Regions from separate parts of the Paenibacillus sp. FSL W8-0187 genome, predicted to be linked through region 4. Evidence: predicted binding sites of a transcription regulator. Region 4 holds the regulator's gene; each other region holds the start of a gene.

Region 1 (5,730 bases), 3.1 Mb from region 4:
AAATCCAGCGCGAAGGACGACAGAAACGCCACGCGCAGCGTCCGCATAGTAGCTGCTCGATATCCCTCGCTGACTTGCTGTATGCTCTCGCTATGCTTGCGGCTCTGTCCCAGAAACTTCAGGGTAGTCAGACCTCTCAGCGAATCTACAAAATGATTAGACAGCATCCGGTAAGAATCCAGCTGCCGCTCGGTCTGCTTTCTCGCGGCAAGCCCCACGAGGATGAGAAATACGATCAGGATCGGCATGGTCACCAGCAGAATAATGCCCGAAATCCGGTCCGTCATGAACACGTACAGCCATACCAGAGCCGGGGTAATGCTCGCCCCCATCATGCGCGGTATGGTCAGCTCCGCATATTTACGGAACTTGCCGATGCCCTCCAGCACAAGCGTAACCACATTGCCTGTTCCTTCCGACCGGACAAAGGACGGCCCCTTCCGAAACAGCTCATCCAGCAGCTGCTTCCTCAGGCTCGTGCCCGTCTCCTCGGCAAAGCGCTGTGCGATTCCTTGCTGCACGGCTGAGATGCCGTGGCGTGCCAGAAATGCAAGCAGGAACAAGGCAATGGTCTCCCCCTGCTCCTGCAGCGTTGATCCGGCAAACAAGGCGGATATGGCTTCCGCCAGCCATTTGGCTTGCAGGAGGATGGCCATGCTCTGTGCCAGGGTACATACGGCGACAAGGAAGAATACCGTCTTGGCGCCTTTGTATCCCAGCAGATCTTTTCCCATCAGTACTCCAGATGCTCCTTCTCATGTACCCGTTTGTGGAAAACGAAGTAACTCCAAATTTGATAGCCCAATACGAATGGCAGCAGCGTTACCGCCACAATCGTCATAATCTTGAGAGAATACGGTCCGGAGGCCGCATTATAAATAGTCAGGTCAAATGCCGAATTGATGGAACTGACCATCACGCGCGGGAACAAGCCCACGAACACGGACGTTACCAGCAGAGCGATAACCGCCCCGGTCATCCCGAAAGCCCAGCCGTCCCGCTTGATGTTCATGAAATATCCGCCCAGTAAGAATGCGAGCAGAGCCAGCACCAGCAGCACGGTTAACACCACGCCACGCTTCTCGAAGACATCGGTCATGAAATACGTCATCACCCCGAATGCCACGAACAGGGCTGCTACGGGAAGCAGGAGTTTCCGGGCCATACGGCGTGCCCGTTCCTGAAGATCCCCCATCGTGCGCAGTGTTGTGAACATTAAACCATGCAGCAGGCAGAGCATCACCATCGTCAGCCCGCCAACCACAGTATAGCCATTCACAACATCAAACAATCCGGCATGCAGCTGCATCTCTTCGTTAATCGGGAGCCCCTGGATCAGGCAGGCAAAAACAACGCCAAGCAGGAATGGCGGAAGTACGCTGCCGGTGAAGATTGCACCGTCCCACACCCGTTTCCAGCGAACATCGCCCACTTTGCCGCGGAATTCAAAGGCCACCCCGCGTCCGATCAAGGCCAGCAGAAGAAAGACAAGCGGAATGTAGAAGCCGCTGAACAGCGTAGCATACCAGTTCGGGAAGGCGGCGAACATCGCGCCGCCCGCTGTCAGCAACCAGACCTCGTTAGCATCCCAGAACGGGCCGATCGAGTTGATCAGCACCCGGCGCTGGGTATCATTTTTGGCCAGCAGCTGCGTGGACATCCCGACCCCGAAGTCGAAGCCCTCCAAAAAGAAGAACCCGATAAACAATACGGCAACGAGCACAAACCACAGTTCGTTAAGAGACAGCATTGTAGCCCTCCTTATTAAATGGATCGCTTGCGTGGTGGTCATCTTCCTCCGCCGCATACGGTCCTTTCTTAATGACTTTAATAAATAGATACGCCATGACGGCTGCCAGCACTGCATAAATGGCGGTAAACATGATCAGCGAGAACAGAATCGAGCCTGCGCTGACGTTCGGTGAAACACTGTTCTCCGTGGTGATCAGTCCGAATACCGTCCACGGCTGCCGCCCGATCTCCGTCATAATCCACCCCGACGTGTTGGCAATGAACGGAAGTGAAATACCGAACAGCATCAGTTTGAGGAACCATTTACCGGCCTTCTCGACCTTTTTGCGCAGCATGAGCCATGCTCCGTACAACCCCAGCAGAATCATGATGCTGCCTGCGGCCACCATAATCCGGAAGCTCCAGAACGTGGTGCGCACAGGAGGGATATAATCTCCAGGTCCATACTGCTGTTCGTATTGCGCCTGCAGCTCCTTCATCCCGATGACTTCACCGGAAAACTTGCTATAGGACAAAAAGCTGAGCAAATACGGGATTTTAAACTCCATCGTGTTCTCCTGCTTATCCGGATCGATGGCTGCAATGACCGTCCAAGGCGCAGGATCGTCACTCGTTTCCCATAGGCTCTCCGCAGCAGCCATCTTCATCGGCTGCGTATCCACCAGATACTGTGCTTGCTGGTGACCGAACACCGCAACCAGAATGGAGGTGATGAGACCAATCACGATAGCGATATGGAATGATTTCTTAAAGAAATCCAAATCTTGCTTCTTCATTAGCTTGTAGGCACTCACACCCGCTACGAGGAACGCCCCGGTTGCCAGTGCCCCGAAGATTGTATGCGGGAACTCTACCAACAGCTGACCGTTCGTAATCAGTGCGAAGAAATCATTCATCTCCGCTCGCCCGTTGTTCATCTCGAACCCAACGGGACGCTGCATGAACGAATTCGCTGCCAGAATCCAAAAGGCGGACATCAGGGTGCCGAAGGACACCAGCCAGATACTGAGCAGATGGACCTTCTTCGATAACCGATCCCAACCGAATATCCATAGTCCGATAAACGTCGACTCGAGGAAAAACGCCAGCAGTGCTTCGATGGCAAGTGGTGCGCCAAACACGTCCCCGACAAACCGCGAGTAATCCGACCAGTTCATGCCGAACTGGAATTCCTGCAGAATCCCTGTCACAACCCCGACCGCAAAGTTAATCAGGAACAGCTTTCCCCAGAACTTGGCCATTTTCTTGTAGACTTCCTGGCCTTTGACAACATACATCGTCTCCATGATGGCAATCAGAAACGCCAATCCGATGGACAACGGTACGAAAATAAAGTGAAAAATGGTTGTCGATGCGAATTGAATTCGCGCCAGCATAACCGGATCCATATTAAGATACCCCTTTCTTTAGCTCACGTGATCACTTCAAATTTGATTCTTTTTGTATTGTCGCAGACCACGCCCTAAAGGATTGTGATAAACATCACAATATCAGGGCTGAAACGGGGGCAAAAAGTTATAAATTTGTGACGAAAATCACTAAGTAGGCGGTGGAATATGTGACGATTATCAATTGGAACATGGCTTGCGGCATCCACTCACAGGCCAAGCCCGGTATTTACGCACCAAAAAAGCAGGTTCGCCCTCAGGCCAACCTGCTTCGGTGTATCTGCAATCTTATTGAACCGCGCCAATCTCGGTCTCGATGAGCTTGAATTCCGTTACGTCTGCGATCCCGCGGTTGGTAATGCGGATTTCCGGAATCACCGGCAGCGCAATCAGCGAGAAGGTCATGAACGGCGCATGGATATAGCATCCAAGCTCCTTCCAAGCCTCCTCTAAGGCAGCGACTTCCTCCGCTACAATCTCGACCGGACGGTCCGCCAGCAAACCGGCAATCGGCATCGCCACCTTCGCCAGCACCTTGCCATCCCGTACCACGATCATGCCGCCTCCGCACGCTGCCAGCTCATTTGCCGCGAGTGCCATATCCTCGGCATTCGTGCCCATCACAAGCAGATTGTGACTGTCGTGTGCTACCGTGGACGCAACCGCGCCGGACTTGAGTCCGAAGCCGCTCGCAAAACCGAGCGAGATTTGTCCCGTCGTGCCGTGGCGCTCAATGCACGCCAGTTGAACCACGTCCTGATCCAGATCTGGCTGGATTACCCCTTGCTGCACGGAGAGCACCGCCGTCATTTTGGCGGTACGGGCGCTGTTCTCGATGACGCGGACCACGTTCACTTCCGTACGTGCGGCATCGAATTTGCTGCGGAGCAGGAAGTCATCCGCGGTAAGCGAACGCTGCAGCCGGATCGAGTTAAACGCTTTTTCCGGATATTGATATACCGGGAATGCCTTCACGAGTCGACCGTTCTCTGCAACCACTTCGCCATCCGTGATCACAACGGAAGGTACCATGCTTTTCAGATCATCAATCAGCAAAATATCTGCCGTTTTGCCTGGCGAAATGCTGCCAAGCTCATTGTCCATGCCGAAATAACGAGCCACGTTGATCGTTCCCAGCTGGATCGCCGTAACCGGGTCCACGCCCTCTTCCATAGCGCGGCGGACTACATGGTTCATGTGTCCGAGTCTCAGCAGCGTCTGCGGATATACATCATCCGTAACCAGAGAAATATTGTCTGTTCGCACCTTATCTTCCGTTATAACCTTAACAACTTCCTTCACATCCTGCCAAGCTGAACCCTCACGGATCATCAGGTGCATACCGAGGCGAACCTTCTCCAAGGCCTGCTCTCTGGTTACCGTTTCATGGTCGGAGCTTACGCCGGTTGCCATATATGCCTGCAGCATCCGGACATCCTCTGCCGGAAAATGTCCTGTCACCGTCTTGCCCGCACGCAGCGTGGCTTCGATCTCCCCGCTCATGGTCGGATCGCCATACACGACGCCCGGGAAATTCATCACTTCGCCAAGCCCGGCAACACCGGGCCATGTCAGCCCTTCCTCAATGTCGGCTACGCCCAGCTGCGCCCCAGCATCCTCCAGATCAAAGGTCGACGGTACACACGAAGGAACGGTGGTGAACACCTTCATCGGCAGCTGCTGCCCTTCCTCATGCATCCAGCGCACACCTTCCATGCCGAATACGTTGGCAATCTCATGGGGATCCATATAAACCCCCGTCGTTCCACTAACGATAGCCGCCTTGGCAAACTCGGTCACGGTGAGCATCGTGCTCTCCACATGCATATGACCGTCGAGCAGGCCTGGCGAGATATAGCGGCCATTCGCTTCGATGACCCGAGTCCCTTCCCCGATCGTATGATCCGCGTTGCCGATATAAGCGATGCGTCCGGATGCCATGGCCACGTCCACCTGCTCCTGAAGCTCGCCTGTAAACACATTCACCAGTGTGCCGTTCTTGATGACCAGATCGGCAGGCTCCTGTCCTAAGGCAACCCTTCCCAGCTTCCGGCTAACCTCGTATCGTTTCTGTCTCTTGCTTGAACTCATGATGATTGCACGCTCCCCTTTTTTCTTTAGATATCAGAAAGTATACACTTCGAAGCTTGTAACTTCCTGATATCGCAATAAAAACTTCATCTAATTGCGGTCTATCATCTGTTAAAGTGCGTCGATAGACGTTTTTCTTATCATGAACGGTAAAAACACAAAATCGATCCGCTGTATAACACGCCAAACACCCCGGGCAGCGTATCTGCCCGGGGTGCCTGTACTATATCCATAGAGGAAGAGAAATCCCGTGCATCAGCAATGTATGCTATCTAGTCTGCACATCACCTCATCCGTTAAAACCTGCCGGATTCCAATCAAGATGATCCTCCAGCCCGGCTTCAATCATTGCGAAGCTGGGCTTTGGGTGGGGATTTTCAACCTTCATGTAGTCAAGTCATTTACGGTAACCTGGTAGAAACGCCTGGGCCCTATTCCCCGGCATATACATCAAGATTTGATTTTGATTAAACTTACCCTTCCATTCTCTTTTCGTTTC
Region 2 (5,730 bases), 1.2 Mb from region 4:
AAAAATGGTTATATTTATGTTTTCTAAAGATCGTAAATGTGTAGAATAACATCTCATATAAAAAACCCACTGATGCTTAGTTTGATCAGCGGGTTTAAAAGTATTCTTTGCCATAGATCATCTTGGGTATCCTTCTGCACTTATTAAGTACACCTCCACATAATTAGTTCCGTTTAGATATGTCTCCAATACTTATCAGGTACTATTGGTGTCTTTCTATTTCCGCTTGTTTTTTGATTGAATCAACAGTGAGTGCGAAAGCTTCAGCAGCCTTGTATGCATCTAATGCATTTTGAAGTCTTTTTACTTGTTGATTCAACTCATTCCTATTCTCTTTGACCTTTATTGTTGCACGCGCAACGTCAATAAGCTCTTCTCTTGCTGCATTTATAGCCCGGTTATGAGCTTTTTCAATTATTTGTACTGCCATATGAGTATAAATCGTTGCAAACTCTTTATCGCCAATCTGTTGCTCACGAGCAGCTAAGTCACTCTCACTGATTACCCAATCTCCGGAGTCGTTTTTCGAAGCGGCTATACGCCCGTCATTAATCATGTTTAGAATGGTTTTGTAATGAACCCCAAGTAACAACGCTGCTTCTTTAGCATTCATTATTATTCAACCTCTTATCTATAGTTATCCATATATTAAGAGATAATAAGAAGAAAGTAAACAGGATATCATAACATTCTTTGATGTGGGCTTCACCAAATTAAGAAAAGAAGTGCTAGCCCGCCATTTAAGAAATAGCTTCTAGCACTTCAAATGATCTTTTTTTAAAAAAATGAATCTTCAAAAAGTCTTACACATCTACTTTGCGACTTCCTGACCAGCAATCCGGCCGTAAGTAACAATATCCGAAATGGCATTTCCGCCCAGACGGTTCGCACCATGAACAACGCCTGTCACTTCTCCAGCAGCGTACAGTCCCGGAATAACCTTACCTTCTGTCGACAGAACACGTGCTTTCGTATCAATGACCAGTCCACCCATTGTATGATGGACCGACGGAACTGCTTTTTGAATATAATACGGGCCTTTTTCCAGCGATACCAAACCACCACGATGGTTGTAATCCAGATCCTTGCCTGTCTTCGCATACTCGTTGACTTTACTTATAGTCTCTTTCAATGTTTCTACATTTACCTTGAAGAAATTAGCCGCATCTTCAATCGTGTCAGCCTTATAGAGCATTCCCTCTCTAACTAATTGATCATACTCATCTTGGTGCACTTCGATCGTCTTGCCGATATCGGCGATTTCCTGATTCCAGAATTGGTAAGCGTAACGCCCTTCTTGTGCTAGAATTGCCTTAGAAATGACATCGCGTCGTTCCAATTCCTCTACAAATCGTGTTCCCCCTTGGTTAATCAGTATCGCGCCATCAAACCGGGAATCGGCCACAAGTGAGATTACACCTGTAGCAGGGTCACAGATCGGATAGGTCTGAATATTCTCCATATTCGTAATATCTGCATTAACTGCTTGAGCCATAACAATCCCGTCACCTGTCGTCCCTGGCGTATCCGTAGACATATAGCTCTCATCCAACTCAGGATTATATTGCTTACGCATCTCAATATTAGAACCAAATCCACCGGACGCTATGATAACGCCTTTGTTCGCATGGAAGGTCACCTTTTGACCATTTGTGCTCGCATCAACGCCAACTATTTTACCACTCTCATCCGTTAGTAGGTTCTCAGCTTTCATGTTTGTCTTGATCTTAACTCCAAGCTCTTCGGCCTTGGTCTTGAGCTTCGTAATCAATTCCGCCCCTGTATGGCCGACAGGAATAAGTGCACGCTTACGGGAATGTCCCCCGAACTGGAAGAGGTGATCGGATAAAAACTCTACTTTTACCTCGTCACGTAACCATTCGGCTGAACCCAGTGCTTGCTCGGACAAAATCTTCACGATTTCCGGCTGGCCTAGATTGTCGCCACCCTTCATCGTATCCTGATAAAATAACTCTGGGCTATCATCGGTAATGCCAAGTGCATGCTGAACCCAGTTGTCAGGCGCATTCATCTCCCCACCGGAGATCAATGTGTTACCGCCAACGGTCGGCATCTTCTCCAGAATAACTACGCTTACTCCGGCATCTGCTGCTTCGAGCGCTGCACTAAAGCCAGCACCGCCCGCGCCGATCACGACGACATCGTACGTTTGTTCCGACTCTTCGGTCTGTTTCGCATCAGTTGTTCCACTACCTGCCACCAGCGCAATTCCCGATTTAACAATCGCATCCTGAATTGCATCCAAATACCCCTTGCTCGTCACACTAGATCCACTAATAACATCTACCTCTGCACTATTTGCCTGCATGACATTTTCCTTCAATTGAGTATATACAGGCTCCGATAGTACTTCATTTTCCTTCTGCTCCAGAACCTTCACATCCGTGATTTTATAATCCGTAAAGGTTACCTCAACTTTAATGTCACCATGCTTACCACTACCTACCCCAATGGCCGTCGTTGTACCATTCGATGCATCCTTTGCGTTTTCTTTCGAGCCGCAAGCTGCCATCGTAAATACAAGTGCCAGCACCATAATAATGGACAATACTCTAGCTGCGTGTTTTCTCATAGTTCCTCCCCTGATAACGTTTGTACTTGAATTTTAAACATTGTGAAAAAATGTACAATATGTATTATAGGCTATGCATCTCCAAATGTATTTGCACATTTTGGACTTTATTTATACATTTTGGATAAGTGATACTTCTCATTTATAAAGGGAATGCAACATGATGTAATAAAGACATGCACTCAATACAACGAAAAATTACATTATATGCCGGAGGATGCTTTCTCTTACTATTCCTTGCGTTGTTAGTCGCCATACACATAGAGATGGAACGAACGGTCGTCCCACTCAATGAATCACTGACACAGCAAATCGTCAATGCCCGGAGCGAACAAATATCCTATTGGTTTCAGCAGCGGATTGGAGAAGTCGAAATGCTCGCCACCCTTGCTTCTGATCATCACTTGACTCGAGAAGAGCTGTTACGCGAAAGTCGCAAGCTCGAACAACGTCGAGGTCATGACTACGAGTCCATTCGGATTGTTGATCTCCAAGGAAACTCTTGGACGCCGGATAGCAACTCTTTCTCTATATTAAATCGAGACTATTATAAAGAACTGATTTCGTCGAATGCTCCCTGCGTTGTAAGTAACGTTATTGTTTCAAGAGCCAACAAAGCAGAGATTGTTGTTATTCTGTACCGTGTTGAACCGCTAGTTCATGAGGATGCAGCTTACATCGCAGCCGCCGTTCCTATCGGTAAAATGAAAGATATCGCCCAAGACATTTTGGTGTATGACGGTAGAGGATCGCTTATCGTTAATTCAGAATTTCCAGAACTGGATGATTCCAGAGCTAACATGGCTATCTTTACGGCTTCGATTACCGGTGTTCCGGGCTGGAAGCTCATATTCCAAGTGCCGAAATCCCAGCTTACCCAAGGTATGACGAAGACCCAGCGGTCGGCTCTTATGGTAGGAACTGTAGTAGGTATCTTCTTTTTGATACTCGTCCTATTATTGGGCTCCTCCATAGCTAAGCCGATACAGGCGCTGCGTCAATTGATGAGACAAGTGGAAGACGGTGACTGGAGCGTGCGTTCTAACGATAAAAGGCGCGATGAGATTGGAGAGTTAGCGCGTAGTTTCAATCAAATGCTCATTAAGCTATATCAATCCCAGCAAGAAAAGAAGGAAATGGAGCTGCAGATGATTCACGAACAGATTAAGCCCCATTTTCTGTATAATACACTGGATACGATTCAATGGATGGCTGCAAGCCATGACGCAAATGATGTGGTGGACATTGTAGAATCCTTAAGCACGTATTTCCGGCTTGGACTCAGCAGCGGCAGTCAATTTGTAATGCTGGAACAAGAATTTCAACATGTCGAGAGCTACTTAAATATCCAATGTGTTCGGTATGATGATATTCTGGATTACGAATTGAGCTATGACAAGCATTTGGAACAACATCAGATCATTCGGTTCATCCTTCAACCACTCGTTGAAAATGCGATTTATCACGGAATCAAGCCGCTGACAAACCAGAAAAGTAAAATATCAATTCGTGCATATAAACAAGGGGATCAACTGATCGTCACTGTCCTGAATAACGGAGTAGACATTCCTAAATCCAGGCTCGCATCACTTCAGAAGACGTTGCGGGACGGAAAAAAAGACAGAAACGAAGAGATCGGATTCGGTCTATATAGTGTCAACCATCGCATCAAACTTGCTTATGGTGAGCTTTACGGTTTGCAGATCAGTAGTGAACAAGGTGTAACCTGTATGACGATAAATGTACCACTTGGAGGTGACAACTCATGTGGCAAGTCCTAATCGTGGATGACGAGAAAATTATCCGTAATGGCTTACGGAAATACATCCAAGAGAGTCGGCTGCCTTTTGAACCATCAGGAGAAGCAAGGAATGCTGCTGAGGCTCTGTCTCTAATCGAGGAATCCACACCAGACGTATTGCTAGCGGATATTAACATGCCGGGGTTGAATGGCCTTGATCTGGTCGAAATTGTAACGAGTCGGTATCCTGACATGGTCGTGGTGATTATTAGTGGGTATGATGATTTTAAATATGCGCAAAGAGCCCTGCAAATGCATGCTTATGATTACTTACTGAAGCCGGTACCCAAGAGCGATCTAAACCGAATGCTGTCTAAGTTACACGATCACTTGTGCGGTCTTCATCCTGACGAAGTTACGAAGCTCAAGAATGAGATGACGCAGGAAGCACTCTCGAATGCCTGTGGACTCTCGCCAATTATGGTGAAAATAACAGAATATATCCACTATCATTACAATGATCCGGAACTGGCCGTACCTCATGTGGCGGAGTTATTTCATATTAATTCCAATTATTTGAGTAAACGAATGAAAAAAGAGGTCGGAGTATCTTTTCTGGAGTATTTGACTGAGCTTCGCATCTCGAAAGCGAAGGAATTATTGGACAACTCCATGCAAAACATCAAAATTGGTGATTTGGCGATCAAAGTAGGCTATAAGAATCAATATTATTTCAGCCGCCTGTTTAAAAACCGAGTTGGAGTGTGTCCGGTAGATTATAAAAATAGTACCAAAATGAATATGTATTGACTATAGAGATACGGATTAACTTGGCATAAATCAGAATTCATCGTAGTTGAGCGATTCGCCAGGTTAACCGATGTATCTCCTTTCGTATTTTCCACTGCTTCTTTCAAGCCCCTTTAGAACGATTTCACCTTTTTCAGAAAAAACATTCCAAACGAAGCAGGTTCCTCTTGGGATGCCCTCTGTGATCTCCAACTTTTTAGATCCAATTTGCGAAGTATTGTAAAGTACTCCTTCAATGTATGGTTTTGAACGAAAGGAACACGGGTCGGAAATTTCCATTATTCTGTGCTCCCTTGCAGGGGTAATTATATTCATAGGATATGAAAAACTTAGAAGGATTAGGTTATCAGCTAAAGAATGATTATGGTATTAAAATCATGGTGGATTGGGAGGGTTACGAGGTGAATGTAGAGCAGAAGGACAGTATCAGAGTTAGGCCTGAAAAGCTCAGGTGCTTCACTTCCGCACTAGCCCGTAAGGCTGGTATGTTGGAAGAACAAGCTGATTTTCTAGCGGAAGTACTCGTAAAAAATGATCTTCGAGGAGTATTCAGTCACGGTTCCCAGCAAATAGCTACCTACGCCCG
Region 3 (5,730 bases), 740 kb from region 4:
GTAATCGGCGAATCCTCATGTGGCTTCAGCACGACGCCATTGCCAGCACCCAATGCTGGGGCGACAGACTTCATGGACAAGAAGAAAGGAAAGTTAAATGGACTGATAACCCCAACCACGCCAGCCGGGATCCGATACAGGCGGTTCTCCTTGCCATCCTCTGTGGAAGGTAAAATCTTTCCCTCCATTCTAAGGGGGAACGTAGCCGCTTCCTTAATCATATTCTTCACAAGACCGATCTCGAACGCCGCCTTCAGACGTGTTCCGCCCAGCTCTTGAACAATAATGGAGGAAATGTCTTCCTCATGCGATTCAATATATTTAACGGCATTTTCAAGAATGTCTCGTTTCTGGTAAGCATTAACCTTGTCCCATTCCAGCTTAGCTTGATTGGCAGCCTGATATGCGTCATCAATGTCTGCAACGTTTGCGATTTGAAAAGCAGTAATGACCTCATCATTGTATGGATTGATGTCAGGCAGCGTTTTACCGCTCTTACCGTCTCGCCATTCCCCGGCTATGAATTGTTTTCCTAATTTCGAGTAATCCATATGAACCCTCCTGTGTCGAATAATTCCAACTGATCAATATAATTATCGACTAAAAACAGGTAATTGTTAAGTGAATTTTCTTTGACCTCTTCTCCCTCCTAGAGCAAGGGAGTCTATACGTTAAATAAGTGCAGAATAATAACGGGGGTGTCTCAAAAGATCTTAGATCTTCCGGGAGCCCCCCTTCTTGCTGCTAGAAGACGCTCCATGTACGAATCGTTCCTACCATCGCTGTTGCCCCAACATTTCTTGGAATGGTTCTGAGCAAGGGAGAACAGCCAATGATCAAAACAGAAGCCATAGCGGTGTGGGAATAACATCCTGAGCACCGCCATGGCTTTATTTGACACACTTTCTGTTTATGAGAGCCGTACGTCAAGCAACTAAATCTACTTTTGGGACGCCACGTTATTTTGCAATTAATATTAATCCAGCATGCGTTAATTCACTTTCACACGGTCATCAAGGTTATACCGCTTGACGAATCCGTTCGAACAAGATGTTGTTTTCCAGATGGATATGCTCGAAGGTGTCCTTTTCAAGCATCGCCAACCGTTGATAGACCAACCGATACGTACCGCAGGCATCCGACGGAAGTTCGAAATCAGCGGTTACTTCCCGGAGCTCCTGTAGCAGTTTGCCTGCTTGAGCATGTTCATGTTCCAGTTCAGACACATGCGGCTTAAGCTCCGCTGCAGCCTGGTGGTTAGGCTCTGCAACAAATTTCAAAATGAGCGGAAATACATGCTCGTCTTCATCCTTCGTATGATCCAGCAGTTCTTTTTTCAGATCGGAGAAAAGCTCCTGCACCCGAAGAAGTTCGGGATGATGCTCCCCATGAACGCGGGCTAATTTCGTCACATACGGCGTTAAAGCAGGTAATTCATCCCGCAAGAAGGCATGATGTTTCTGCTGGATGTATTCAATCAGTTCGGATTCCTTCAGTGAAGCCGGACGGCTTTCTTGATAATCTGCAAACTTGCTCTCCACGGACCGAACCTGCTCCAAAACGGCGGCGGGTTCCAAATTGCGCTGTTTAGCCGCCTCTTCCAAAGGCACCTGCCCTCCACAACAAAAATCAATGCGAAGTGATCGGAATAAATCCGCGGTTTGCGGAATGGATGTAACGATATCGGATACCTGACTCTGAAGCGTGAATGAACTCATGTTCAAACCTCCTTAGACTAAATGCGTCTTTGTGAACTATTTCACTCTTACAACCCAAGTATATGAAACTCCTATCTTCGTATATGTGATTGCAGTCATACCAAAATCTAACACTATGTGAACGATCAGGATCGGAGAACTACGGGAGCCAAGGCAACATCTTTTTAGACTTCTTCTTTCTGATAAAAATAACAACCAGAGGAAATACTTAATCGAAATATCCAAATGCTGTGACCCCGGTTGAATTAGGAGAGGTGTAAACACAATGTCATTTTCCACATGGGCGGGTTCGAACCAACCCAACGATAGCGATAATCTTTCTGCCAATCCGAATGGGAAGAACTCAGAGGATATGGACATATCGGTGAATCTGGAAGAAACCATATCCGAAATCAAACAGGTTCTGGGAGATAGTGACGATTTTATTGTATTTGGCTTCCATGTGTTCGGGCAGCATCCGGCTGTATTGTTGTATTTCTCCGATATGACGGATCATGCCGTCATCAATAACACGATATTGAAGCCCCTCAAATATGGGCCGCGCCATATCGATGTAAATAATCTCCCGCATGATGCGTTAATGCAAACCATCATGAAAGATACGCTTTATCATAGCGAGGGGTATTCGGAAAGGAAAATCTCCGTTCTGACCGACAACCTGCTAAGGGGGCAATCCGTCGTTGCCATTGAAGGGCTGGACGAGGCGATTATCATTGACACACGTCAGATCACGCAGCGCGCTATTGAGCAGCCGGCGACGGAGCAGGTAATCCGCGGAGCCAGAGAGGGATTTATAGAGTCCCTGGGGACCAATATCTCTCTACTCCGCTACCGGCTGCAAACCCCAGATTTTCGCGTGAAATCCATGGAGATCGGAACGAAAACCAAATCCAAAGTTGCCATGTGTTACATGGACGGCATAACCAATCCCGGAATCATCAAAGAAGTACAAAAGCGGCTGGATGCCATTGAAATCGACGCCGTTCTGGATTCAGGTTATTTGGAGCAATTCATCGAAGACAACCATTGGTCTCCCTTTCCGCAAATCCAGTATACCGAGCGACCTGACAAAGTCGTGGCGAATCTGCTGGAAGGAAGAGTCGCCATCTTGGTCGATGGCTCCCCTCTGGCCTTGATCGCGCCTACCGTGTTTAGCCAGTTCTATCAGACCGTTGAAGATTATACCGAACGCTTCGTTCTGATGAGTGCGATCCGACTATCCCGTCTGGTTGCTCTAGTATTTTCATTGGTCTTTCCCTCGCTGTATGTGGCGATTATTTCGTTCAATCCTGAGCTGATCCCCACAGAATTTGCGGTCGCCGTTGCCGGCGGGCGTGCAGGCGTACCTTTCCCTGCCATGATCGAAGTGCTTGTCATTGAAATCTCAATGGAGGTTTTAAGGGAAGCTACCATACGATTGCCGCAACAGGTAGGCGGCGCTTTATCTATTGTCGGCGTGCTGGTCATCGGCCAGGCTGCGGTAGCAGCCGGGTTCGCGAGCCCGATAACCGTCGTTATTATCGCTTTAACGACCATTGGCTCTTTTGCAACGCCGGCCTACAATGCGGCTCTGGCTCTTCGCCTGCTTCGTTTTCCGCTGATCATCTTAGCCGGTATCTTCGGTCTATATGGCGTCATGGTCGGAATCATTTTGATTACCAATCATTTATTGTCACTTAAATCGTTCGGGGTCCCATACATAAGCCCATTTGTGCCTGGCAACTTCCAAGGCATGCGGGATCTCCTGACCCGTGGGCCGTTGTGGAAGATGAAGAATCGGCCTTCCTTCCTCCATCCGATTAGCAAGACAAGAATGGGTGATCACATGAAGGAACAGGTGGATCATTCTTCATCCCATATTATGGATCCCGTCCATCCTAACGACGAGAAAGGGCGTTAACTTATGAATGAACAGCGCCAAATCACTGTCACGCAGGCTGCTGCCGTTACAATCAGCACCATAGTTGGAGTAAGCGTTCTTGCACTTCCCTTGGCTGCGGTGAAGGCCGCAGATGCAGGAGCTCCGTTAGTCACTTTTTTGGGAATGCTGCTTGCATTTGTCGGACTTTTTTTCATGACCCGGCTTGGCATGCGGTTCCCGAATGACTCTTACATCGAGTATAGCGAGATCATCATCGGCAAATGGCTCGGAAGAATCGGAGGCCTTCTATCCATTGCATTCTTTGCCGTTTTAAGCTCTCTTGTTGCAAGGGAGTTCGGTGAGGTTGTTGTCACAGCCGTTTTGAAAAATACGCCATTGGAGGTGACTGTACTGGTCATGCTGCTCCTGGCTGCTTTTTCTTCACGCCGAAATATTATGACCTTTGCTTACATTCATTTATTTTACAGCCCCTTTATCCTAATTCCTGCGCTCTTGATCGTCGCCCTGTCGTTAAAAAACGCGGAAATCGTCAATGTTCTTCCTGTGATGGGGAATGAAATTCGAGGAATACCGGCAGGCATTATTACATTGTCCACCATGTTCCAAGGATACTTTATTATGATGATGGTCATCCCTGCCATGTGCAAACCGGAAAGAGCGATGCGCTCCAGCATATGGGCGATGCTGATCACCGGGGTGCTGTATATATTAATTGTCTCGGCAACGGTTAGCGTGTTTGGGGCAGAGGAAACGAAGAAGCTATTGTGGCCGACACTGGAGCTGGCAAAAGCAACTTCATTACCTGCCAATGTACTGGAACGTTTGGATGCGGTCTTCCTTGCTGTCTGGGTAACAGCTGTATTTACATCCTTGTTCTCTTGTTACTACTTTACGATTTACTCGATAAGCAAGTTATTCCGGTTAGCTGATCATGGGATGCTGTCCTTCTTCATCCTTCCGTTTCTGTTCGTCTTGGCCATGCTGCCCCAAAGCTTGATTCATTTGAATGAAGTGAACAGCGTGATATCCAAATTCGGACTGCTGATTACGATCGTTTATCCCGGAGTACTGCTTATCATCGCCAAACTGCGCAAAAAAAGAGGGAAATCCAAATGATCGGAGAAATTTACAGCGGTTATTTGGATGTCGCCATAATGATCTGGGTGTTTTCTGGTTTGTTCAACCTGTTCATCGATACGTATAAGTATGATCAGTCGAACATGGCCAAGGAAAAAAAAGTATCTCGCGTGTTGGGCTGGATCAATATCGCGTTCGTAACGGTTTTGTTCCTGGGTATCGTCCTTGTCAAAGTCCTGGTGTGAGAGAGCATATTCACAGTTGTAGGAGGATTTCAATGAGTACAAGAATAAGCGTTAATCAAAACGTAAAATTCATGATCGTCCTTCTTCTATCGTGCTCACTCCTGACAGGATGCTGGGATCGGATGGAGATTGAAGAGCGTGCTGTCGTTCTAGGGATATCGATCGATACGGCTGATAAGGATGCTGAGGCACGTGAGGATGAAATATCTCATCTTCGCGGGAAATATCCTGCTCCGAAACAGGAATTAATCCAACTATCCGTTCAAATTGCGCTTCCCGGCAGAATACCGCTCGGGCCTGGTGAAGGCGGCGGTTCGGGAGAAGGTGAGCAAGAAACCGTGTGGGTGCTCGATGTTGTAGGACACACGGTCGACGACGCCATGATGAATTTACAGCAGCAAATATCAGGCAAACTGTTTTTTGGCCATCTCCGCGTCATCGTTGTATCCGAAGAGTTTGCCAGAAAAGGAATAGAGAATTTAAACGACTATCTACACCGTAATGCTGAGGTTCGCCGTATGGCCTGGTTAATGATATCGAAAGGAAAAGCAAAAAATCATATGCAAGCAGCACCAAAACTGGAACGTGTCCCGGCGCTGTATCTAGCATCCACATTGGACGATGCCGTAAAGCATGGCAAATTTCCGAGTAACTACATTGGGACGTTCTGGAGCAATTCCTCGAAGAAAGGTCAGGAGGGATTTCTGCCTTATATCAAAATCATGAAGGGGGATAACGTGGAAATCAGCGGAATGGCTTTTTTTAAAGGAGCCAAAATGGTAGGTGTGACAAAACCAATTGAAATTGC
Region 4 (5,730 bases):
AATCACAGACTTGCCTTCCTTCTTAATATGCTGAACCAAACCTTGTAAATTTGTATCTGGAGCCAAATCAAGATTCAAAGTAACGGTATTCTGTTTAATATCTATATGAGAATCCTTCACGCCGTCATATTGCGACACAACATTTGCCAGCGGATTTTGCAAAGCCATCTGCCGATACAGAAACCATCCGCCAAAGAGAACCGATGCTGAGATCACGACAGTCAGCATGATAGGTACAATGCGTAGTTTCATGAAGTTCCTCCTTCATTTCCTATATGAAATTTTGTCTATCATTCTGTAACACAATAATACATATAACAACGATATATTGCGATGCATGTATTTTATATGCTCGTTTTGTACAAGTACGAGTATATCACATCTTATATACTTTTTCATGCATGTCTGTGAAAATATTTAGAACAGTTTTTCCATATTTTTTCTGAATGCGCTTACATGTTGGAGAAAAAGAGAGGCACCCTATAAAGGGCGCCTCTCTTACTGCATTTTTATTGATTTGGAAGAATAATGTCATTCCCGATGGTGTTACCATCTTGAAAACGATAAAACCGATAGCCGCGCTGACCGTTGTGTTCATACTGCAGCTGCCATGCATACTCACCCTCATACATTCCAGGCAGCAGCCGCTTAATTTCAACGCCAGGCAATTCGTTATAGATCTGATCCCGCATCTGGGCTTCTGACATTCCCGTTTTCAATAAAACGGACTGGACAGCGTCAGCACCTTCAACAGGTACGTTGTCATCCGTAAATTTCACCCATACCATACGATCTTGATTGTCTTGATCTTTCCCGCTTACCACCCAATAGTTATTATCCTCGCCCCACACCGATTTATAGGTCTTCCCGGATGTAACCAATTGGCCATGCTGCTTCGCGGCAACAATTGCCATTCTTTCTTCATTCCAAGTATCTTTCATAACATATGAATAATAGAGCTGTAAACCAAGCAGCAACAGCAGCACGCTGGACACACTCAGCAATATCCACTTCGTTTTTTTCTTCAAATCCGTCTCCTCGCTCCCCTTGATTATTCCCTAGAGGGTTGTAAGACGCTCAAATGCACGCTGCGCTTCCCGGCGGATACGTTCCTCATCAAGAGTAAGACTCGCGCCATTCTTCACTACCTGCTTGCCGTCAACCCATACATGCTCTACATCCTTCGCACTGGCTGAGTAGATAGCGTGTGAAATATAATCGGTCCGTGGAAGGAAGTGCGCTTGATCCGTGTTCAGTGCGATCATATCTGCTTTCATTCCTACCGCAAGTGTGCCGATATCGTTGAGGAAGGCTGACTTGGCTCCATACTCTGTACCCATGCGAAGCGCTTCGGATGCAGGAATTGCGGTTGGATCCCCGCTTACCCCTTTATGGATCAATGCCGCCAGACGCATCTCTTCAAACATATCCAGATTATTATTGCTCGCAGGTCCATCGGTACCCAGCGACACCGTTACGCCGGCTTTCAGCAGTGCAGGCACGCGAGCGATGCCGCTGGCAAGCTTCAAATTGCTGCCTGGATTATGCGACACCATAACTTGATGCTTGGCCAGGATTTCGATTTCTTCATCGGTCAGATGGACGGCATGCGCAAGCAGCGTTGGCCGGGAGAACATGCCAAGCTTCTCCAAATGGGCAACAGGGCGAAGTCCGTAGTCTTTTACATTCTGAGCTACTTCCGTTTCCGTTTCGGACATATGCGTATGCAAAGGCAGATTCAAATCATGGGATGCCTGAACGAATTTTTCGATGAAATCCGGCGGGCACGTATAAGGTGCATGCGGTGAAATCATCGTCGTAATTCTCCCGTCAGCCTTGCCATGCCAGTCTTTCGCGAATGCCACCGCCTCATCCAGCTTCTGCTGCTGCACCTCAGGCGGACACAATCCGATGACGCCGCGCATTAGGACGCCGCGCATTCCTGAGTCCTGCACAACCTTGGCAACCTGATCCATATGATCATACATATCCACAAATGTCGTGGTTCCGCCTTTGATCATCTCCAGCACGGAGAGTGCGGTTCCCCAGTATACATCGTCGGCCGTGAATTTGGCTTCCATAGGCCACATTTTTTCCTGAAGCCATACCTGCAGTGCCAGATCGTCGCCATAACCGCGGAGCAGCGACATCGCCGCATGTCCGTGCGTGTTCACCAACCCAGGTAGGAAAAATAGATGAGTTCCATCGATAACTTCTATTCCCTCTTGGACGGTTGGCTCTTCTTCACCCAGATAGGTTATCCGGTCATTCTCCACAACCATATATCCGCGTAGCACGGATCTTCCTTCCTCTAGTACCGCAAACGTTCCGTTCTTAACCATCCACTTCGTTGTCGTCATGTGCTGCATCCTCCTTGCCGTTATCCAAATAATAGGCCAAACTCTGCAAATCCGTAGTGAAATCAGCCGTATGAATCCGGATATGGGATGGGGCTTTCAGGATGGTTGGCGCAAAATTCAGGATAGCCTCGATGCCTGCGGCGATAAGCTGATTGGCTACATTCTGCGCTTCAAAATCCGGAACGGTGATTATCCCGATACGAATGCCGTACTCATGAACCGTCTTCTCCAGTTCCTCCATCGGCTGTACAACCAAATTGTTAATTTTCATACCAACTTTGGGAGAATACGAATCGAAAACCGCCACAATCTTCATATTGTCCTTCAGAAATGCATTGTAATTCGATAATGCATGTCCAAGATTACCGGCCCCAATCAATGCGACATTGATCTTCTGGTCCAGCTTTAGAATCTGGCGAATTTTCTCGATCAGATAAGATACGTCATATCCGATCCCTTTCCGTCCAAAATCACCGAAATACGCTAGGTCCTTACGAATTTGAGCAGGATTGAGGTCCAGTTTTTGTCCCAGTTCCTGGGAGGAAACCGTGGAGACCTCCCTTTTCTGAAGCTCATTCAAATAGCGCAAGTATACAGGTAATCTGCGGACCACGGCTTCCGAAATTTTTTCCGATTTCATTCATGCTCCCCCTAATAATAGGTTAATAACTACATTTTTTTGTGACAGATCATTTCGTTCATTGTTTCACTTTTATTCAGCTTGGTTCTCTATGCCTGCCTCTTCCTGCAGCCATTCCGAAATTCGGGGAACGATCCCCTCTGTCGGCATATGCTCCATCTTCGGCCCCGGCAAAGAATATAAGAAATATTTCCCGTAATAGGATTCAATGACCCGGGTATCGTAGACAATGACAATCCCCTTATCTTGCGCGGTCCGCACCAGTCGGCCAAATCCCTGTTTGAAGCGAATGACCGCTTGCGGAACCGAAAGTTTCATGAACGGGTTCTTATTCTGCTGCTGCAGCAATTCGCTCTTGGCTTCGACCAAGGGATGATTCGGCGGCTGGAACGGCAGCCGGACGATCGCAAGGCAAGTGAGCGCCTCCCCGGGTATGTCTACCCCTTCCCAGAAGGAGCTCGTACCCAGCAGGACCGAAGCACTGCTATCCTGGAATCTCCGGATTAACTTGGTACGGCTGGTTCCGTCCATCCCTTGTCCCAGTACCGTAATATCGCTGGATGCCAGCGCCTCCTTCAACGGCTCGTGAACCTGACGCAGCATGCGGTACGAAGTGAACAGCACAAGCATGCGGCCATGCGTAGCGATTGCCGTATCGGCCAATGATTGCACAAGTGTATTCACAAAGAGTGCATCCCCGACCGAGCCCTTCACGCTCGGAAAATCGCGCGGCACGACAAGGAGGGCCTGCTCCCTGTAATTAAACGGGGACGGCAGCAGAACCGTGTTCAAGTTGCCGCTATCTGCCGCTTCCTGAAGACCCAAGTTCTCGATCATGAACTGAAACGATTTATCCACCGACAAGGTCGCCGATGTCAGGATCACGCTTTGTTTCTTGTCAAAAAACAATTCCTTCAAGTGGGTGCTAACATCGACAGGCACTGCATAAAGCTGCAGCGATTTGCCGCGGAAATTCCCGTTAGCCTCCATCCAGTATACCGTGCCTTCATCATTCAGAGCCATGAAGGACCTCAGGTCCTCGCGGTGTGCGGCCAGGTCCTTAAACAGACCCGATAGGTCTGTTAACAAACTGTCCGCGCTGTAATCGTCCAGATCTTCCTTCATCTCGGCGATCAGCTTGTCACCCTTGCGAACGACATCGCCCAGCGTCACATGAATTTGATGCTCCAACTCGGCCAGCGAATCCCAATCCTTCGGCTTCTTCAGAGGCGATAAGCGAAGCGAGAATTGACCGGCATCCCCCGGAGTCGCGTCTCCGCGTTCCGGAAGTAGTCCGAACAATTGATCGCTGAGCCGGTCCCAATTCTCTTTTGCGGTGATCAGATCCGGATAAATCCGGTCTATGATGGAGGACCACTCGACAGCCTTCTCATGCGACGATGCTTGCAGCAGCTGGCGAAGAGCCGGAAGCTGACCGCTGCGGCTGTCTTTGTACATACGAGTCAACGTATGGACCACCGAAAAATATTTCATCTGCAAGCCAAGGTGCTTGCCAGCGACGTCCTCCAGATGATGCGCTTCATCAATGACGAGACGCTCATAACTCGGAAGCAGCTGATGATTCGCTTTTACGTCAGTGAACAGCTTCGAATGGTTCGTAATGACAACATCCGCGATGCCCGCTTCATGTTTGGCCCTGTGATAGTAGCATTTGCGGAACCATGGGCAGGCACGGCCAAGGCAGGAATCCGAATCACTGGAGATCGTCTCCCAGAAATCCCCTCCGCGACCGCCAAAGTTCAGTTCTTCATCATCCCCGTTCTCCGTCTGGGTCAGCCAGACCAGCATCTGCGCCGCGGTGATCACATCTTCCTTCGGGGAATGAAAATCTCTTCTATTTATTTTATGTTCAAATTTTCTCAAACACAAATAATGGCCTCTTCCCTTGAAAATAGCCGCTTTAAAAGGAAAAGGAACAACCTGGGTGAGCAGGGGAATATCCCGGTCACGCAGCTGTTCTTGAAGGTTGATTGTATGCGTGCTCACCATAACCTTCTGTTCCTGCTTCACGCTTTGATAAATCGACGGCAGCAAATACCCGAGGGATTTGCCTGTTCCCGTGCCGGCTTCGATCAATAAATGTTTATTGTCATCGAGGGCCTGCATCACTTCCTGAAACATCATGTCCTGGGCATCCCTGCTCTCATAATGAGGCAGCGTTTCCTTTAGACGTTCACGGACATCATTCATGTATTGCTCGAAGCTTACATCCGCCAGCGGATTAGGCTCCGACTCATCCCTGGCAGGCGCAATATCGTTCCAATCGTCAACGGCCAGGGCAAATTGACGATAGTACGTATGGGTGTCTCCGGCTTGTACAGCCTGGAACTCCCTGTCAGCACGGATGCCGTCAAAGAACCAGGCCAAGTCGCTGTCCTCGTCGGCAAACAGGTCGCTTAACCGCTGCACGGTAAGGAGAGGAAGCTCATCGATCTCCTCCAGGCATTTCAGCAGCGCATAGGCTGTGGCAAGCGCATCGCTGTCCGCCTGATGCGGACGGTCATGCTCCAGACCGAAATGAGAAGAGACCATCCCGAGCTGATAAGAAGGCAGCGAGGGAAAACATATTTTTAAGAAGTGCATCGTATCTAGAATTCGGCCGCTGAACGGTAAATAGCCGCAGCGATCGAGTGCATTTTGCAAAAAGTTAAAATCAAAAGCGACATTATGCCCAACCAATACGACATCGTCGAGCATGGGCACGAGTTC

Evidence for each region. The regulator Rex, encoded in region 4, represses fermentation and respiration genes when NADH is low (regulators of the CRP and FNR family bind a similar motif). The targets are predictions, from matches to a motif close to TTGTGAAATATTTCACAA.
Region 1: MKY48_RS31725 (cytochrome ubiquinol oxidase subunit I) is a predicted target of Rex. The motif match lies at 3,223-3,240, and genes of this name have one in related genera.
Region 2: MKY48_RS17385 (flavocytochrome c) is a predicted target of Rex. The motif match lies at 2,634-2,651, and genes of this name have one in related genera.
Region 3: ric (iron-sulfur cluster repair di-iron protein) is a predicted target of Rex. The motif match lies at 1,748-1,765, and genes of this name have one in related genera.

The regions. Positions count from the first base shown of each region.
Region 1 covers NZ_CP150206.1:7,002,328-7,008,057, forward strand. The annotation lists gene cydD (thiol reductant ABC exporter subunit CydD) at 1-734, opposite strand, end outside; gene cydB (cytochrome d ubiquinol oxidase subunit II) at 734-1,750, opposite strand; gene MKY48_RS31725 (cytochrome ubiquinol oxidase subunit I) at 1,737-3,140, opposite strand; gene ade (adenine deaminase) at 3,429-5,231, opposite strand; purine riboswitch at 5,601-5,702, opposite strand.
Region 2 covers NZ_CP150206.1:3,911,747-3,917,476, forward strand. The annotation lists gene MKY48_RS17380 (helix-turn-helix domain-containing protein) at 203-613, opposite strand; gene MKY48_RS17385 (flavocytochrome c) at 812-2,593, opposite strand; gene MKY48_RS17390 (sensor histidine kinase) at 2,770-4,374, shown strand; gene MKY48_RS17395 (response regulator) at 4,359-5,144, shown strand; gene MKY48_RS17400 (hypothetical protein) at 5,208-5,423, opposite strand; gene MKY48_RS17405 (Ldh family oxidoreductase) at 5,546-5,730, shown strand, end outside.
Region 3 covers NZ_CP150206.1:3,447,142-3,452,871, reverse strand. The annotation lists gene MKY48_RS15500 (aldehyde dehydrogenase family protein) at 1-551, opposite strand, end outside; gene ric (iron-sulfur cluster repair di-iron protein) at 1,020-1,718, opposite strand; gene MKY48_RS15490 (spore germination protein) at 1,984-3,618, shown strand; gene MKY48_RS15485 (endospore germination permease) at 3,622-4,716, shown strand; gene MKY48_RS15480 (CLC_0170 family protein) at 4,713-4,922, shown strand; gene MKY48_RS15475 (Ger(x)C family spore germination protein) at 4,955-5,730, shown strand, end outside.
Region 4 covers NZ_CP150206.1:2,707,195-2,712,924, reverse strand. The annotation lists gene MKY48_RS12170 (hypothetical protein) at 1-252, opposite strand, end outside; gene MKY48_RS12165 (DUF5590 domain-containing protein) at 510-1,028, opposite strand; gene MKY48_RS12160 (amidohydrolase) at 1,059-2,360, opposite strand; gene MKY48_RS12155 (redox-sensing transcriptional repressor Rex) at 2,335-3,000, opposite strand; gene dinG (ATP-dependent DNA helicase DinG) at 3,073-5,730, opposite strand, start outside.